2 regions of the Chromobacterium sp. LK11 genome follow, and region 2 is predicted to be linked to the other one. Evidence: predicted binding sites of a transcription regulator. Region 2 holds the regulator's gene; the other holds the start of a gene.
The links. The regulator FNR, encoded in region 2, switches genes on or off when oxygen is low (the NO sensors DNR and NnrR bind a similar motif). The targets are predictions, from matches to a motif close to TTGATNNNNATCAA.
Positions count from the first base shown of each region.

Region 1 (6,357 bases), on a different contig from region 2:
TCCGCTTTCTCAGCCGTTTTCGCCTTGTCTCGCTCTTGCTCGCAAGAGCGTAAACACGTTCTACGCAATTGAAACAAGAAAAGCATTGGGCTCACGGGGAAGCGGATGGCGTGTTGCTACCCGAGATCAGCCGCTTTTGGCCGTCAACAGCCACCTGAAAAATAACAACTACCCCCTCCACGCCTTCTCAATCCCTGCAATATCAATCTTCACCATCCCCATCATCGCGTCGAACACCCGCTTGGCGGCGGCGCGGTCTGGATCAGCCAGCGCTTCGGTCAACACGCGCGGGGTGATTTGCCAGCTTAGGCCCCATTTATCCTTGCACCAGCCGCAGGCACTGGCCTGGCCGCCGTTGCCGATGATGGCTTGCCACAGGCGGTCGGTTTCGGCCTGGTCTTCGGTGGCCACTTGGAAGGAGAAGGCTTCGCTATGTTTGAAGGCTGGGCCGCCATTGATGCCCAGACAGGGAATGCCCAGCACGGTGAACGCCACGGTGAGCACATCGCCCTCTTTGCCGGCCGGGTAATCGCCGGGCGCGCGCAGCAGCGCGCCAACGCGGCTGTCCGGGAAGGTCGCGGCGTAGAAGCGCGCGGCGTCTTCGGCGTCGCCGTCGTACCACAGGCAGATGGTGTTTTTGCCCATTCCCCTTCCCTTTTCTGGCTCATATCGTTCAAAGACAAGCCATTGCCAGGCACAAGAATAAGCCATGGCCGCATGCCCAAAACATACATATGTCATGGTAGACAATTTTGGCGATCCCGCCGCGAGCATAAAAAAAGCCTCCCCTAGGGGAGGCTTGGCGCTGTGCCGGCTGGCCGTCGCGGTGGCCAGCGGCGTTGCGCTTACATGCTGCCGTGGAAGGTGCGGTTGATCACGTCCAGCTGTTGCTCGCGCGTCAGCTTGACGAAGTTCACCGCATAGCCGGACACGCGGATGGTCAGCTGCGGGTACAGCTCCGGGTGTTCCATCGCGTCCATCAGGGTTTCGCGCTTGAACACGTTGACGTTGACGTGGAAACCGCCGGCGTCGGAGAAGCCGTCCAGGCAGTTGGCCAGGTTGGCAACGCGTTCTTCTTCGCTATGGCCCAGTGCATCCGGGGTGGCGGAGGCGGTCCAGCTGATGCCGTCCAGCGCGGCTTCATACGGCAGCTTGGCTACCGATGCGCCCGCGGCGACAAAGCCTTTCACGTCGCGGCCGTTCATCGGGTTGGCGCCCGGAGCGAACGGTTCGCCGGCGCGGCGGCCGCACGGGGTGTTGCCGGTTTTCTTGCCGTACACCACGTTGGAAGTGATGGTGAGCACGGATTGAGTCGGCATCGCGTTGCGGTAGAAGTGCGGCTGGGCCTTGATCTTCTCCATGAAGGTTTCGGTCAGCCATACCGCGATGCTGTCGGCGCGGTCGTCGTTGTTGCCGTAAGCCGGGTAGTCGCCTTCGATCTTGTAGTCCACCGCCAGGCCCGCTTCATTGCGGATGATGTGCACTTTGGCGTATTTGATGGCGGACAGGGAGTCGGCGGCCACGGACAGACCGGCGATGCCGCAAGCCATGGTGCGCAGGATGTCGCGGTCGTGCAGCGCCATTTCGATGCGTTCGTAGGCGTATTTGTCGTGCATGTAGTGAATGCAGTTCAGCGCCTTGACGTAAGTTGCGGCCAGCCAGTCCATCAGCAGGTCGAACTTGGGCATCAGTTCTTCGTAGGTCAGCACGTCGCTCTTGATCGGCTCGAAGCCCTTGGCTACTTGCAAGCCGGATTTTTCATCCACGCCGCCGTTGATGGCGTAAAGCATGGCTTTGGCCAGGTTGGCGCGGGCGCCGAAGAACTGCATTTGCTTGCCGATGCGCATCGCGGACACGCAGCAGGCGATGCCGTAGTCGTCGCCCCAGTGCGGACGCATCAGGTCGTCGTTTTCGTACTGGATGGAGCTGGTGTCGATGGACACTTTGGCGCAGAAGTCCTTGAAGCCGCGCGGCAGCTGGGTGGACCACAGCACGGTCAGGTTGGGTTCCGGCGCCGGGCCCAGGTTGTACAGGGTATTGAGGAAGCGGAAGCTGCTCTTGCTCACCAGGGTACGGCCGTCTTCGCCCATGCCGCCGATGGATTCGGTGACCCAGGTCGGGTCGCCGGAGAACAGTTGGTCGTATTCCGGGGTTCGCAGGAAGCGCACGATACGCAGCTTGATCACCAGGTCGTCGATCATTTCCTGGGCTTGGTCTTCAGTCAGCGCGCCGGAGGCCAGATCGCGCTCGATGTAGACGTCCAGGAAGGTGGCGACGCGGCCGAAGGACATGGCGGCGCCGTTTTGTTCTTTCACGGCGGCCAGGTAGGCAAAGTAGGTCCACTGCACCGCTTCGCGGGCGTTGACGGCCGGGCGGCTGATGTCGAAGCCGTACTTGGCGGCCATCTGCTTCAGTTCGTCCAGCGCGCGGAATTGTTCGGACAGTTCTTCGCGCAGGCGCAGCACGTCTTCGTTGAAAACGGCGTCGTCCAGCTCATGGAATACTTTTTGGCGTTCGGCGCGCAGGAAGTCGGTGCCGTACAGGGCCACGCGGCGGTAGTCGCCGATGATGCGACCGCGGCCGTAGGCGTCCGGCAGACCAGTGATCACGCCGGATTTGCGCGCGGCCATGATGTCCGGGGTGTAGGTGTCGAACACGCCCTGATTGTGGCTCTTGCGGTAGTGGGTCCACACATCCTTGATAACCGGGTCCAGCTTGAAGCCGAAAGCTTCCAGGCCGTTCTCAACCATGCGCAGGCCGCCGTTGGGCATGATGGCGCGTTTGAGCGGAGCGTCGGTTTGCAGGCCGACGATGACTTCGCTGGCTTGGTCGATGTAGCCGGCGTCATGCGCGGTGATGGAGCTGCCGCGGTCCGCGGCTACGTCCAGCACGCCACGGGCGCGTTCTTCTTTCAGCAACTCGCTCAGGGTGTCCCACAGCTTTTGAGTGCGCGCGGTGGCGGGCGCCAGGAAGCTGGCGTCGCCTTCAAACGGCTTGTAGTTCAGCTGGATGAAGTTGCGGACATCCACCTTGCTTTGCCATTCACCACCGGTGAAATCGCGCCAGGGGTTGGCTTGAGTCGCGTCACGATTCAGAGCATCCATGTGTGCCTCCTAGTAACTATCAGTAAATGTTGTGTACTGAACATATTGTACATTCGGTTTCGAAAAAAATCGTTTGATAAAGATCAACTGCCGCAGACTAAAACGCGGTGGCTGCCACGGCCACAACGCCGGCGAAAACCCATAAAAAGCGCTTTATTTTCAATGCCATGCAAAACCACACCAATACGCCGGCATTGTAGCCGGCGCATTACATTCGAAAACGAACATCAAACACTGGTTCCGAGCGCCGTCGCGGCCGGTTTTGCGGCTTCGCGCCGCGCCGGCAGGGTGTGACGCTCCAGCAGGTAGACCACCAGACCCACGCCCAGCGCGCCGCCGGCGATATTGCCCAGGGTGGCCGGAATCATATTGTGCAGGATGGCGGCGGCGTCCAGGCCTTGCATGCCGTGCAGCAGGGCCAGCGAGAAGAAGGCCATATTGGCGATGCTGTGTTCAAAGCCGGAGAAGAAGAACACGAAGACCAGCAGCAGGATCATCAGCATCTTGGCGGCGTCGCCGGCCATGCGCAGCGGCACCCATACCGCCAGACAGATCACCCAGTTGCACAGCGCGCCCTTCCAGAAGATTTCCCAGCCGCCGGCGTGCACTTTGTGCGCGGCCACGTTGAACAACAGGTGGTCGGCCGGCAGGCTGCCCATGCCGCCGGCGCCGGCGAACACCGCGGTAAACAGCAGCACCCCCAGCAAATTGCCCAGATAGACCATGGCCCAGCTGCGCAGCAGGTTGCAGACGCGGCAGTCGCCGCTGAGCACGCCCACGCTGAAGTACATCACATTGCTGGTGAACAGCTCCAGCTTGCAGACGATGATGCTGACCAGGGCCACGCCGAAGAAGCCGGCCACGGCGATGTAGTAGCCGGGGGAGCCGACGGCGAAGAAGACCTGGCCCAGCTTGAGGCTGACGCTGAGCACCACGGCGATCAGCGCGCCGGCCATGCCGGCGCTTAATAGGTAGCGCCCGGGGTGTTGTCGCAACACGGTCTGTTTGGAGGCGGCTTCGGCCGCGACGTAGGCGAGTGTGGAGGCGTGGTTCATGTTTTTCATTTCGCGAGCTTGCGCAGAGCCGCTGGCGCGCGGGTCAACCTTATTAGGAAGCCTATCAACTGACTCTGCCGTCTCTAAGGCTTGGCGGCGAAAACGCCGGCTTAGGCCTAGTTCCTGCAATGCGTTTGTTGGCCGCCGAGGTGGTTGGTTCCCACGCGAACGGGTGCACGGATTGTTGGTTCACGAAAATTTTATGTTCGGAATGCTTCATTCTTGTTTGATAACTATCAAACCTAGGTCTTTCCGTTGCGCGGGCGGATTCACAGCTTGCAAGCCGCGCGCCAGTCGCATGCGTTTTGACTAGCCGAGATCCCGCCACACCCTCGCTCTTTCCGCCCAGGCGCCGCCAGACGCAGAAAAGGCGCGATAACAAACATGAAAAAACACCTTGAAAATCATATAGATAATAAGAAAACAAACGTTTGAAAGCCGTAGTCATGTTTGAAAACAACCAAATTATGTTCGTTTTGAAATATTTTTGTTCGTTTTCGAAAACAAATTTGGTCTCAAATTTCATATTTTGATACTTGCAGCAGCGCCGAGCCCCATGCTGATATAGCGGCCTCCCTGGCGCGGCGCAGGCCGCCCTTCGGCTTGCGCTCTGCCCTCCCCAAGACAGACAACCCCGCCAAAAAACCAATATATTCCTTGTTATTCATGAAGTTACAAATCACAACACGACTACAAGCCAAGACCATGCACGCCAAGGGGCCATGACCTGCCCTCGGCGCAGGATATGCCAATGAAGTGTTCAAAAATGATGAAACTAGCTCGAACAAAGTGCAGGGACGGCGATTTTGCGACACCAGGCCGCTCGAATCCATTCAGACATGAAAAGCAAAGCAACACGAAAGCAAAGCAAAACGAAAATTAGCATTTTTTCAAATGAAGCGATATTTCTTGAAACAATCTTTCTACAGCTACATTTTTGCGCAATTTAATGCCAATAAAACGACTTCATCATGTTATCTGTAAGTCATGGGTTCTAAATAGTATTTGTTCGGATGTTCGTTTTGCTTCAAAATAAAGTTGATTAGAATCAACTGATGTTCTGAAATGTGTAACCACCGCAGTACAACTGCCTATACCATGCACATCAATGAAAGCCGGCAATCACTAATCAGCGGTTCCAGCTACTGACCAAAAGTCTAGCAAGAGATGAAAACGGCGCGCCGCCAAGCGACGCGTCAAAACGATTACCCCATTTGTCTTTTATGAAGGCCAATATCATGTCTCAAGCCGTTTCCACCCCCCTGCCCAAATCAGGCGCTTCCTCTTGGAGCAAGCAAGATACCGTCTGGATGCTGGGCCTGTACGGCACCGCCATTGGCGCCGGCACCCTGTTCCTGCCCATCAACGCCGGCATCGGCGGCCTGTGGCCGCTGATCGTCATGGCGCTGCTGGCCCTGCCGCTGACCTTCTTCGCTCACCGCGGCCTGACCCGTTTCGTACTGTCCAGCTCCAAGCCGGGCGCGGACATCACTGAAGTGGTGGAAGAGCACTTCGGCGTGGGCGCCGGCAAGCTGATCACCCTGCTGTACTTCTTCGCCATCTACCCCATTCTGTTGGTGTACAGCGTGGCCATCACCAACACCGTGCAGTCCTTCATGGTCAACCAGCTGGGCGTGTCCGCTCCGCCGCGCGCCATCCTGTCGCTGATCCTGATTCTGGGTCTGATGGCCATCGTGCGCCTGGGCGAGAAGATGATCGTCAAGGCCATGAGCGTGCTGGTGTACCCGTTTGTCGCCTGCCTGATGCTGCTGGCCCTGTACCTGATTCCGGAATGGAACGGCGCGGCCATCCAGCAAGCCGGCAGCCTGGGCGACGCCCTGTCCCACGGCGCGTTCTACAAAACGCTGTGGCTGGCCATCCCGGTAATGGTGTTCTCCTTCAACCACTCGCCCATCATCTCGTCCTTCTCGGTTGACCAGCAGAAGCTGCATGGCGACGCCGCCGAGCCGACCGCCGGCCGCGTGCTGATCCGCGCTCACGTCATGATGGTGCTGTCGGTGATGTTCTTCGTGTTCAGCTGTGTATTCAGCCTGTCCCCGGCGGACCTGGCCGCAGCCAAAGCGCAGAACATTTCCATCCTGTCCTACCTGGCCAACCACTTCCGCAACCCGGTGATTGAATGGGTGGCTCCGCTGATCGCCATCGTCGCCATCAGCAAGTCCTTCCTGGGTCACTAC
Region 1 covers NZ_LDUR01000043.1:19,388-25,744, reverse strand. The annotation lists gene VK98_RS20770 (VOC family protein) at 169-645, opposite strand; gene pflB (formate C-acetyltransferase) at 846-3,104, opposite strand; gene VK98_RS20760 (formate/nitrite transporter family protein) at 3,332-4,159, opposite strand; gene VK98_RS24065 (hypothetical protein) at 4,224-4,685, opposite strand; gene VK98_RS23925 (hypothetical protein) at 4,675-4,827, opposite strand; gene VK98_RS20755 (HAAAP family serine/threonine permease) at 5,398-6,357, shown strand, end outside.
Region 1: pflB (formate C-acetyltransferase) is a predicted target of FNR. The motif match lies at 3,178-3,191, and genes of this name have one in related genera.

Region 2 (6,357 bases):
CATCTGGTCCGCGGCCGCGTTGACTTCGCGCGAGGTGTCCAGCAACTGGGTCACGGTGTCGCGCAATTGGTCGCGCATCTGGCCGATGGAGGCCAGCAAGCTGCTGTTGTCCTGTTCGCGCAGCTGGATACGGGTGCCCAGCTGGCCGGCGGCCAGTTGCTCGACCACGCTTTGCACGTAGAAGGGCTCGCCGCCCAATTGCAGCGTGATGGACAGATAGAGCTGGTGGAACAGGAAGCTGGCCAACAGCATCGCGGCCAGGCCGATGCCGATGTAGAAATTGCGCTGGGCCTGCATCCGTTCGATGCGGGCCTGCAACAGCGCCTCCAGGTTTTTCAGCGTCACATCGCTGAAGCGGGCGCCGATTTCGGCGTTTTTCGCCGCCATCCCGCCCAGGGCCACGGCGGCGCCGGTTTGCCCGGCGATGGCCTTGTCGATGGACGCGGCCTGGCTTTGATGAAAGGCGGTCAGCGCCTGGGATTCGGCGTTCAGCTCGTTTTTCAAGGCCGGGTTGTAGGCCAGCGCCTTGGCCAGATCGCTGTTCAAGCCGTCCAGCGCGCCGTTGATCAGCGGGCGCAATTCCACCAGGCGGTCGCGCTCCGCCGGCGTCAGCGCCTGGCCGGCTTCCGATTTGGCGGCCCAGGCCAGCGCTTCGCCGATGTAGTTGCTGAGCGAGGGCAGTTTGGCGGTGGCGGCGTCCATCAGGTAATAGCTGTCGATGTCCGGGTCCAGCGTCAGGTTGGAGTTGTCGCTGGCGGCGCCGAGCAGGGCGTTGAGCTTGTCCGCCGTGCTGTCGAAGCTGGCGATCACTTGCGGCGGAGGGGCCGCGCCGATCCGCGACAGCGTGCCTCGCGCGGCGCTGGCGGTTTTCCAGGCTTCGTCGGTCTGCAGGACGGCGCCGTATTGTTCGTGCGCGCTTTGCAGCCGGTTCCAGCCTTGTTCCAGCTGCGCCTGGGCGGCGGGCAGCGCCGCCTTGGCGGCGGCCTCGCCCTGAGCCGCGCGCACGGCCAGGTCCTGCGCCTGCTCCAGCGCGCCCAGCAAATGGTGCAGCGGCTGGATATAGGACACCCCGACTCTTTCTTTTTGCGAAAAATCGATATTGTCCTGATTGGTTCGATACAGACCGTACACCATATACAGTAAGGCGACGGCAAAGACCGTGCCGATCAGCGCAAAGCGGCTGGGGTAGCTCAAGCGCTGCATCAGCCTTACCACGGGTGTTGTCATGATCTCGCTCCTGACTGTGGCGGCGACGCCCGCAATGTGGACGTCCGCGTCGCCAGTTCCAGAATAGGCAATTTTCACGGGCTGCGATTGCCGCATGAAATGCGATGACTTGTCATAGGGGTCGCGTATCAGTTCCTCGCGGGCGAGAGTATGAGCTTTGCCTTGTCTGGCTAAGCTGGGCAACCGGCAATAATGCTTGGGTCATCAAAAATGACTTTTGATTGTTTTGTGCTTGGATAAATAGGCGAAGCTACGGCTTGAATCAATGACAAAGGCGTTGGCCGGGGCGGCGAAAAGCCGGCGGGCGCGGCTTGGCCCAAAACCTTTCGGCATTGCCAGCAATCACTCTATTTTGCTAAATTCGCCGGGTTTTGCATCGAAACAGTCTGACGAAGCAGTGTCCTGAATCAGGCGGCCAGACGGCCGCGGGGTGCTGTTTCGCCAAGGCCGCAAGCTAGAAGCCCGGCGCCAAGACCGCGGCGAAGTCAACCTTCCAGTCTGAAATCCTTCCGGCGCGCGTCGCCCATTTCCAGATTGCCACGCTCAGAGCTTTATAGAGGATCCATGGACTTGCTTCATTCGTTTATCAATGCCGCCAATGATGTGATTTGGGGCAAGGTGCTGATCGGCCTGCTGTTGGCCGTCGGCTTGTATTTCTCGCTGCGTTCCGGCCTGCTGCAACTGCGGCTGTTCGCGCGCGGCTGGCGCGAAATGATGGGCGGCCGCGGCGGCCATCGCAGCAAGGACGACATCTCGCCGTTCCAGGCCTTCGCCACCGGCCTGGCCAGCCGGGTGGGCACCGGCAATATCGCCGGCGTGGCCATCGCCATCGCCGCCGGCGGTCCCGGCGCGGTGTTCTGGATGTGGCTGACCGCGATGCTGGGCATGGCCAGCGCCTTCGCCGAATCGACGCTGGCGCAGCTGTTCAAGACCAATCACCATGACGACACCTTCCGCGGCGGTCCGGCCTATTACATCCAGAAGGGCCTGGGGCAACGCTGGCTGGGCGTGATCTTCGCCCTGTGCCTGATCCTGGCCTTCGGCCTGGTGTTCAACGCGGTGCAGGCCAACTCCATCGTGGCGGCCACCGAGGGTGCTTGGGGCTGGAACCGCTATATGGTGGGCATCGCCCTGGTGGCGATGACCGCGCCCATCATTTTCGGCGGCGTGCGCTCGGTGGCGCGGGTGGCCGAGTGGCTGGTGCCGGTGATGGCGGCCATCTATCTGCTGATGACCTTCTACGTGTTGGCGGCGCATGCGGCCGAGCTGCCGGGTCTGATCGTGCTGATCGTCAAGAGCGCCTTGGGCCTGGAGCAGGCGGCGGGCGGCTTCGCCGGCTACGCGGTGAGCCAGGCGATGATGCTGGGCATCAAGCGCGGCCTGTTCTCCAACGAGGCCGGCATGGGTTCCGCCCCCAACGCGGCGGCGACGGCGACTTCGCGCCACCCGGCGAGCCAGGGCGCGATCCAGATGTTCGGCGTCTTCATCGACACCATGGTGATCTGCACCGCCACCGCCGCTATCATTCTGTTGTCCGGCGTGTACGACCAGGGCTTAAGCGGCGTGGCGCTGACGCAGAAGGCGATCGAATCGCAGTTCGGCCCGATCGGCGCGTCCTTCCTGGCGGTGGCGATGTTCTTGTTCGCCTTTTCCACCATCATCGGCAATTACGCTTACGCCGAGGGCAACGTCGAATTCATCCGCAGCAACAAGGGAATCTTGCTGGCCTTCCGCCTGATCGTGCTGGCGATGGTGATGTTCGGCGCGGTGGCCAGCCTGCCGCTGGTGTGGGACATGGCCGACTTCGCCATGGGCCTGATGGCCTTGATCAATCTGGTGGCCATCGTGCTGCTGTCGCGTTACTTCTTCATCGTGCTGAAAGACTACGAGCGTCAGCTGAAGCGGGGCGAGTCCACGCCGGTGTTCAAGGTGGCGGATTACCCGGAACTGGCGGCCAAGGTGGAAAAAGACATCTGGTAAGCCCAGGTCCGACACCGACAACAAACAGCCCGCGTTCAGACGCGGGCTGTTTTGCTGCGGGGCGGGCTCAAATGGTCTTGGAGTAGCGCGCCTGGGTGCGGCGCTCGCGCAGGTGCTTATCGAAGATCATCGCGATATTGCGGATCAGGAAGCGTCCTCTCGGCTCCACCATGATGAAGTCGCCGTCGAAGGACAGCAGGCCCAGTTGCTGGAACTCGCGAATCTGCGGCAGCTCCTCGGCGAAATATTCGGCGAAGTTGATGCCGTGAATCTCCTCCAGCGCTTCCACCGACAGCGAGAAGCGGCACATCAGGCCCTGGATGATGCTGCGGCGCAGGATGTCGTCGTTGTCCAGCGTCAGCCCGCGCAGCACCGGCAGGTGGCCGCTGTCCAGCGCCGCGTAGTAGCCGTCCAGGTCCTTGGCGCTTTGGCTGTAACAGGGGCCGACCTTGCCGATGGAGGACACGCCCAGGCCTATCATGTCGCAGTCGGCATGGGTGGAGTAGCCCTGGAAGTTGCGTTGCAGCCGGCCTTGGCGCAAGGCGGCGGCCAGTTCGTCGTCAGGCTTGGCGAAGTGGTCCATGCCGATGAACACGTAGCCGGCGTCGGCCAGGCGCTGCACCGAGTCCTGCAGGATGTCCAGCTTGGTTTCCGGCGACGGCAGCTCCGCCTCGTTGATGCGGCGTTGCGGCATGAACACGGTGGGCAGATGGGCGTAGTTGTACAAGGCCAGCCGGTCCGGTCCGATGGCGATCACCTTGTCCAGCGTGCGGCGCACCGATTCGCGAGTCTGCAAGGGCAGGCCGTAGATCAGATCGACGCTGACGGACTTGAAGCCGGCGTCGCGCGCGGCCTGGATCACCTCCAGCGTTTCCTCCTCGGACTGCACCCGATTCACCGCCCGCTGCACCTCCGGTTCGAAATCCTGGATGCCGACGCTGATGCGGTTGAAGCCGAGTGCGGCCAGTTTGAAGATTGTCTCCGCGCTGACTTTGCGCGGGTCTATTTCTATGGAATACTCCCCCTCCTTCAAGAACTCGAAATGAGTCTTGAGCAAGGTCATCAATCGTTCCAGTTGCGCGTCGGACAGGAAAGTCGGCGTGCCGCCGCCGAAATGCAGCTGTACCACTTGCTCGCGGCGGCCCAGACAGGAGGCGACCATCCGGACTTCCTTTTCCAGGTAGTCCAGGTACAAATCGGCTTTGCCGCTGTCCTTGGTGATGATTTTGTTGCAACCGCAGTAGTAGCAGATAGTGTTGCAAAATGGTATATGAGCGTACAATGATAAAGGTTTCCGGTTGGCGCCGATGCTGCGCTGCCGTAGCCAGTGGATGTAGTCTCTTTCGGCAAAACCCGGCGTAAAGCGATCCGCTGTCGGGTATGACGTATATCTAGGACCTGTCCCGTCGAGGCGCTCGATCAGAGCGCGGTCGAATTCAAAATGGGCAGGAGAAAATGGGTGGGTGGTCTTCATGTCGTATTTGGATGGCAAAACCTCTGGTGGACTGGTAAATTTGCGGAAATCCTGCGAATTTCGCTTTGATAAGGGTCAAGCTTCGTCGCAAGCTTGTACTAAACATGCCATGTCCGATCAGAACCATATCTCTTTGCATAACCTGAAGGTCTCCTGCTCCAACTGCAGCCTGAAGGAACTCTGTCTGCCTGTGGGGCTCAACCGCGAGGAACTGACCCAGCTCGACGCGGTGATCCGCCAAAGCCGCCGTCTGAAGCGCGGCGAGTATCTGTTCCGCAGCGGCGAGGGCTTCCGCTCGCTGTTCGCGGTGCGCACCGGCTTCTTCAAGACCAGCGTCGCCAGCCAGGACGGCCGCGAGCAGGTCACCGGCTTCCACATGTCCGGCGAACTGATGGGCCTGGACGGCATTTCCGCCAATGTGCACGGTTGCGACGCCATCGCGCTGGAGGACAGCGAGGTGTGCGAACTGCCGTTCAGCCGCATGGAGAGCCTGGGCCGCGAAATTCCCACCCTGCAGCACCATTTTTACCGGTTGATGAGCCGCGAGATCGTTCGCGATCAGAATGTAATGTTGCTATTGGGCAACATGAAGGCGGAAGAACGGCTGGCCGCCTTCCTGCTGAATCTGTCGCAGCGTCTGTCCACTCGCGGCTTCGCCGCCAATGATTTCATCCTGCGCATGAGCCGCGAGGAAATCGGCAGCTTCCTGGGCCTGAAACTGGAAACCGTCAGCCGCACGCTGTCCAAGTTCCAGCAGCAAGGCTGGATCACCGTCGATCACAAGCACATCCAGCTGGTGATGGTGGACGAGTTGAAGGCGCTGATTTCCGGCTGCGCCCACGCCAACGGGCATTGAGCGCGCAGCGCCGTATTGCTAAAGGCAGGCCATGGGCCTGCCTTTTTTCATGGGCTCGGGCTGCCGGCGATTTGCTGCAATAGCCGCGACAAGGGCGCTTCCTGCGGCCAGCCGGGCGGCACGGCGAAGCCGCGCGCCACTTCATGCCAGCAGCCGTCGGCGCCGGCTTGCAGTTCGGCCAGCAATTGCGGCGCCGCCGCCTCTTCCAGCTGCGCGCGCAATGCCGCCGCGGTGTGGGTCTGTTCGAAGCCAAGCCGCGCCGGCGCCAGCCAGCTGAGCCGGGGCAGCCAGGCCCAGCGCGAGTCCGCGTTCAGCGCCGGCCAGTCGCCGCGCAGCGGCCAGTATTGCCCGTACAGCGGCCGGGCGCCGGGCGGCGCTTGCGGCGAGGTGTCCCGGGCGTGGAACAGCCAGCCGCTGAGCCGGGCGCCGACCGCGCAGCCGTCGAAGCCCGCCGGCAGCATCGCTTGCGCCGCCGGGTGGCGGGACAGGCGCAGCTGGGTCTGCAGCTTGCGGGCTTTCAGCGCCCAGGCGTCGCGCAGGCTGGGGCCGGTCAGGGTGTCGGCGCTGCGGCCCAGTTGCAGGTAGAACTTGCTGGCGGCTTCCAGGTGCAGCGGCTGGCCGTCCAGGCGCAGCAGGAAGTCGAACTCGCCGACGGTGCGGCCGTCCGCGTCGCGCACCGGCAGATTGCTGGCGACCAGTTCGATGTGCGGCGCCAGGCGGAACCAGAACGACAGCAGCCGCTCGGCGTAATGGCCCAGGCGGCGGGTGGGCTGGCGCGCCAGCCAGTGCTGCAGCTCGGCGGGATCGGCGTCCAGCGCTT
Region 2 covers NZ_LDUR01000011.1:80,627-86,983, forward strand. The annotation lists gene VK98_RS07445 (methyl-accepting chemotaxis protein) at 1-1,227, opposite strand, end outside; gene VK98_RS07450 (sodium:alanine symporter family protein) at 1,792-3,207, shown strand; gene hemN (oxygen-independent coproporphyrinogen III oxidase) at 3,275-4,681, opposite strand; gene fnr (fumarate/nitrate reduction transcriptional regulator Fnr) at 4,791-5,537, shown strand; gene VK98_RS07465 (DUF1853 family protein) at 5,585-6,357, opposite strand, start outside.